One region of the Oryzibacillus soli genome, then DNA from elsewhere that is predicted to be linked to it. Evidence: predicted binding sites of a transcription regulator. Region 1 holds the regulator's gene; the other holds the start of a gene.
What was found. Region 1 encodes NrdR, which represses ribonucleotide reductase genes. Its sites were predicted from a motif close to AACACNATATATNGTGTT; they were not measured.

Region 1 (3,119 bases):
GGAGCTCGGCAAGCTGGTATTCGGCAGCGAGGAGAAGCGGAAGGAGCTGGAGGGCATCCTGCATCCCCCCATCCGGAAGCTGATGCTGGAGCGGATGGCGGAGTATGAGCGCTCGGCGCCGGACAAGCTTGTGGTGGTGGATGTGCCTCTCCTGTACGAGTCGGAGCTGGAGGAGCTTTTTCAGGAGGTGCTGGTGGTTTATGTCCCTCCCGAGCTTCAATTGATACGGCTGATGGAGCGCAACGGGCTGAGCCAGGAGGAAGCATCGAAGCGGATTCAAGCCCAGATGCCGATCGAATGGAAGAAGGAATGGGCGGATCATGTCATTGACAACAGCGGCCTGCCGGAAGAGACCGAGGAGCAGGTGGACCGGTTCTGGAAGCGCAAGGGGCTGGCATGAGGAAGCCCCGGAAGAAACGGTGGTTCGCTCTAATCCTGATGATGCTGGTCCTTATTCTCTTCTACCGGAGCGACTGGTTGGGAAGGCTGATGTATCCCATCCGCTATAAGCAGGAAATCGCTACGGCTTCGGCGAATGTTGGTATCGATCCGTACCTGGTGGCGGCGGTGATCCGCGTGGAGAGCAACTACAAGCCGGAGCTGGCGTCCCATAAGGGTGCGGTCGGACTGATGCAGGTCATGCCGGATACGGCGCAGTGGATCTTCGAGCGGGAGGGGTTCCGAGGCTACAAGCTGGAGGATCTGACGGTTCCGCAGGTGAACATCCAAGTGGGGACCGCCTACCTGGCGTTTCTGCTGCAGCAATTCGGCCGGGATCAGGTGAAGGCGGTGGCGTCCTACAATGCGGGACAAGGAAACGTCAACAAGTGGCTGTACAATGAGATATGGGACGGCCGTCTGGAGAGTATCGACCAGATTCCCTTCTGGGAAACGAGAAAATATGTAACGAAGGTCATGTATTATTACAAGAAATATCAAGATCTATATGGAAGCTAACACCCGAAGAAGCACCGGACCAGCTCTTCTTCAAGAGCCTTGATCCGATGCTTCCCGGGCAATACGTTATCATGCCGTTAATTATTTGAATTGACCAGCGAGTTGCTGCTCAGCGATTTGCACCAGGCGGCGGGTAATGTGACCCCCGATGGCACCAGTGTCGCGAGTAGCCATGTTACCGTAGTAACCGTCTTGCGGGATAGCGATACCCAGCTCTTGAGCCACTTCATATTTCAGTTGGTCCAGAGCTTGGTTTGCTTGGGGAACAACCAGAACGTTGCTGTTACGGGATTGTCCTGCGCCCATTTGTTTTTCACCTCCTTGTCGGTTGGTAGTTGTATTGTGTGCCGAATTCGGGGAGATCAGTCAGGTAACCATTGGTAATATCGATCAACGGAAGGGAGGACGCCCCATGAAGTGTCCCTATTGCGATCATCCCGGCACGAAGGTGCTGGATTCACGGGCCGCCAACGAGAACAAATCCATCCGCCGGCGAAGAGAATGCGAGAAGTGTGCGCGGCGTTTCACTACCTTCGAGATGGTGGAAGAAACTCCGCTCATGGTCATCAAGAAGGACGGCAGCCGCGAGGAATTCAGCCGCGAGAAGGTGATGCGTGGGCTTATCCGGGCGTGTGAGAAGCGGCCGGTCTCCATCGAGCGCCTCGAGATGATGGTCTCCGAGGTGGAGAAGCAGCTCCGCAACACGGCCATGGCCGAGGTGGAGAGCCGGGCGATCGGGGAGATCGTCATGATGGAGCTCTATCCGGTGGACGAGGTGGCATACGTGCGGTTCGCCTCCGTGTACCGCCAGTTCAAGGACATCAATATGTTCATGAAAGAGCTCACCCAGATCCTCATGAAGAACCAGGCCGATTCCTAAAAAAGGCAGGGGACCCCTCTTGCGTTCCCCCGCCTCGGTATGTATAATTAGAACTTGTCCGGCACTACAGCCGGAACCGTTCGGGGCCTTAGCTCAGCTGGGAGAGCGCATCGCTGGCAGCGATGAGGTCAGGGGTTCGATCCCCCTAGGCTCCATATAAGAGAAGCAAGAAGCACCCTTTCGGGTGCTTCTTTTTTTTGCCTCGTTGGTGTGGAGGTAAACGGGCGGGGAGATTTTACGTGGGATTCACCGCAAAAATCGAATGTACATTTCCCTCGGGATCGCCGAAGAAACCGGTCGTATGCCCCCAAGATTTGACTTGGGGTGCGGTGATGTCAATGGCCCCCTTGGAGACGAATTCATCGTACAACGCGTATACTTGTTCCGGCGAAGCACATTGAAAATTAAGCTCGACGGCCTGTCCTTTGCGGCTCTCCCGAAAAGAAGCATAGCCATTGGTATTGTCCGCCATAAGCGATTTGGAGCAGATGGCCAATCTCACTCCCGAATTGCTGAACTCTACGTAATGCTCCTCTTCGATGACAATCGCAAACCCCAGAACCTCCTGGTAAAACCGCGCCAATCGAGCTACATCGTCCGCCAGCAGCGTAAGTCCTTCCAGTTTGACTATATTCATAATAGGCCGCACCTCCAATGTAGAGTTTAACACATTTTTGCCAACGGTTGGTAGTTTGCTAGACTCGGAGTACACGAGGAAGCGTAGGCAGGGAGCGTCGTTATGGGTCTAGGCTGGGAGCGGAACATTACGGCGGTGACACCTGCCGTGGGGGCGGCTCACGTCTAACGGTTGCCACAAGAGCTAAGTGCGCGATATTTTGCGGATTCTAGCGCTAACGGTAGCTGCAAGAGCTATGTGCACATATTCCGCGGGATTCTAGCGCTAACGGTTGCCACAGGAGCTATGTGTGTGATAATCCGTGGATTCTAGCGCTTACGGTTGTCAGGGGTGCTATATGAGCGATAATCCGTGGATTCTAGCGCTAACGGTTGCCAGGGGTGCTATATGAGCGATAATCCGTGGATTCTAGCGCTAACGGTTGTCAGGGGTGCTATCTTGCAGCTTTTCTGCATTTTGTGGGGAGATTAGCAACAATAAGCTCCATCACAACCGTTAGAAGAGGAACTCGCCTTCTGAAGTACCAATAAGCTTCGTGGCAACCGTTAGAACTCCAACCAACCATTACTCTGGCGCAGACTATTCCCCGTACCAACTACTCATGGAGTATGTGAGGAAGCGTATCCCCAGCGATCGTCGATATGG
Region 2 (3,119 bases), on a different contig from region 1:
TTCAGGCCGAGATCGACAATGAGCAGGCGGAGGCTCTGGTTGCAGACGCAGCCGGGGACAGAACCGCCGCCTCTTTGGGAAATGAATGAAGGAATGAGAAACACCCGGATTGGGAGCTGCATGCTCCCGGCCCGGGTGTTTGTATGTGATACAAAATAGCCGATTGGATTCAACCTGCTCAATAACCATCCCAGTCGCCCGTCCCGCCTGACCCTGGATGGGCCTGGCCGGTTATCGTCCGATTCGCGCAGCGAACGCCTGCTGAAGGCGACGCGTTACCGGCCCTGGAGTCCCGCCGGCAATCGGAGTCCGGTCCACCATCACCACCGGCGTGACCTCCGTTGTGGTTCCGGTGATGAATACCTCTTCGGCCTCCAGCAGGTCATGGAGCGTATAAGCCTCCTCCGCCAGCGGCAGGCCGTTCTCTTCCGCCAACTGCAGCACCACGGCACGGGTGATTCCATGCAGAATCAGGTTGTTGGCCGGGTGGGTCCGGATGATTCCGTCCTTGACGATCATAATGTTGGAAGAGCTGCACTCGGTCACGATACCGTCCCGGTGCAGCACGGCTTCGTCCGCTCCCTTGTCGGACGCTTCCTGCTTGGCCAGTACGTTCGCCAGCAGATTCAAAGTCTTGATATCGCAGCGCAGCCAGCGGATATCCGGTACGGCCGCCAGCCGAATTCCGCGCTCCATCTTCTCCTGAGGACGTTCCATGGCGTTCGTATAGCCGGTCATGACGGACGGGGTGCCCTCGGGTGGAAAAGCATGGGCCCGCGCAGCGGCTCCGCGCGTGATCTGCAGATACAAGGTGCCGTCGCCGACGGGCTCCGCCGCCAGCAGCTCCTCCAATAGACCGGCGATCCGTTCCGGCTCGAAGGGGAGCGGGATCCGCAGCTCCCGGGCGCTCCGCACCAGCCGGGCCATATGGGCTTCCCCCTCGAAGATGCGGCCCCCGTATAGGCGGAATACCTCGTAGATGCCGTCTCCGAAATAATAGCCCCGATCCTGGGGATCGACCGTGGCTTCCCCGAAGGGAATGATGCGGTCCTGCTTCAGATACATGCGCATGGTTTCGTACCTCCTGGTGTTCGTCTCTCTATAACCCTCAATTCTAGACGATTTCATAGGGATAAGATTGCATCTTGAGCGCCATTTGTCAATGGTCGGAATTGTTGTAATTTGTCGAATAATTGCATGATTTCATCCGCTGAAAAAGAGAGCTAGAGCGAGAAAAAATGAGAGAATCCCGGCATGTTCCGGGGTATTCGCCGAATTTCGTCCGCATATCATTAGATACACAATATCTAGTGTTGTATAATGAACTTCGCACACAACATCTAGTTAATTCCATCTAAAATAGAGGTGCCTTGAGAACAAGATTTTTGTCGTTGTCAAGTCGAAGTGACAGGTAATTTTTGAATATGCCGGGAGGGTGTTGATTTGGAAACAATGCAGCTGAAAACAACCAAACTCGAGGGCTTAAGCGAGAAAATCTTTCTGGACCGTTATGCGATGAAAGATCCGGATACCAATAATACCAAGGTGGGCGACCTTGCACTGGTTCTGACGAAGGACGACCCCAAATTCCCTGCCAAGGAAGTCGGCGAGATCATCGCACGGAACGGTCGGAATGTAACGGTGAAGCTGCGCAGCGGCGAAACGGTGGAATCTTCCATCGAGAAGCTTACGCTGACCAAAGAGAAGACACCCGAAGAGCTGTGGGACCGTTTGGCCAAAGCGATGGCCTCCGTCGAAGCCACCCCGGAGAAGAAGAAAGAATGGACCGAGAAATTCCGCTACATATTGGACGACTGGAAGCTGGTTCCAGGCGGCCGGATCGCTGCGGGAGCAGACGCCAGCGACGAGCTGACGCTGTTTAACTGCTATGTCATTCCCTCTCCTCATGATAGCCGGGGCGGCATCATGTCCACCCTGTCCGAGATGACCGAGATCATGTCCCGCGGCGGCGGTGTAGGCATCAACCTGTCTTCGCTGCGTCCCCGCCGGTCCCTGGTCCGCGGTGTCAGCGGCTCCTCCTCCGGTGCCGTATCCTGGGGCGGACTGTTCAGCTACACCACCGGCTTGATCGAGCAGGGCGGCAGCCGCCGCGGCGCGCTGATGCTCATGATCAACGACTGGCATCCGGACCTTCTGGACTTCATCACCGTCAAGCAGACCATGGGCCAGATCACCAACGCCAACCTGTCCGTCTGCGTCAGCAACGGCTTCATGAAGGCCGTGAAGGAAGACCTGGACTGGGAGCTCATCTTCCCCGACACCTCCGATCCCGAGTACGATGCCGTATGGAACGGCAGCCTGGACGAGTGGAAGGCGAAGGGCAAGGCCGTGAAGTTGTACAAAACCGTCCGCGCCCGCGACGTATGGCACACCATCATCGAGTCGGCTTGGAAATCCGCCGAGCCGGGCGTCGTGTTCATGGAGTATTATAACCAGATGTCCAACAGCTGGTACTTCAACCCGATTATCTGCACCAACCCGTGCGGCGAGCAGGGTCTGCCGGCTTGGGGCGTATGCAACCTGTCCGCCGTCAACCTGTCCAAGTTCTACGATGCGGAGAAGCATGATGTGGCTTGGGAAGAGCTGGGCCGTGTCGTCCGCTATTCCACCCGGTTCCTGGACAACGTCATCGACAAGACGCCGTATCATTTTGAAGAGAATCAAGAGAACCAGCAGAACGAGCGCCGCGTCGGCTTAGGCTCCATGGGTCTGGCCGAGCTGATGATCAAGCTGGAGATCCGGTACGGCAGCCCGGAATCCTTGGTGTTCCTGGACAAGCTGTACGGATTTATGGCCAAGGAAGCCTATCTGGCCTCTGCAGAGGTCGCCGGTGAGAAGGGCTCCTTCAAGAAGTTCGACAAGGAGAAGTTCCTGCAGAGCGGCTTTATGAAAAATATGGTCGCCGAATTCCCGGAAGTCGGCGCAGCCATTCAGAAGAAGGGTATGCGCAACGTCACCGTCATCACCCAGGCTCCGACCGGAAGCACCGGTACGATGGTCGGCACATCGACGGGGATCGAGCCGTACTTCGCCTTCGAATACTACCGTCAGAGCCGTCTCGGCTTCGACAAGCAGCTGGTTCCGATCGCGCAGGAGTG

Region 2: the regulator NrdR is predicted to act here: its motif matches at 1,298-1,315, upstream of ACSEXW_RS23770 (adenosylcobalamin-dependent ribonucleoside-diphosphate reductase).

What each region holds. Positions count from the first base shown of each region.
Region 1 covers NZ_JBPPGJ010000015.1:128,137-131,255, reverse strand. Annotated here, with positions in the region: gene coaE (dephospho-CoA kinase) at 1-400, shown strand, start outside; gene ACSEXW_RS20125 (lytic transglycosylase domain-containing protein) at 397-957, shown strand; gene ACSEXW_RS20120 (alpha/beta-type small acid-soluble spore protein) at 1,039-1,263, opposite strand; gene nrdR (transcriptional regulator NrdR) at 1,370-1,837, shown strand; tRNA gene ACSEXW_RS20110 (tRNA-Ala) at 1,920-1,992, shown strand; gene ACSEXW_RS20105 (VOC family protein) at 2,073-2,474, opposite strand.
Region 2 covers NZ_JBPPGJ010000021.1:94,022-97,140, forward strand. Annotated here, with positions in the region: gene ACSEXW_RS23760 (hypothetical protein) at 1-89, shown strand, start outside; gene dat (D-amino-acid transaminase) at 232-1,071, opposite strand; gene ACSEXW_RS23770 (adenosylcobalamin-dependent ribonucleoside-diphosphate reductase) at 1,453-3,119, shown strand, end outside.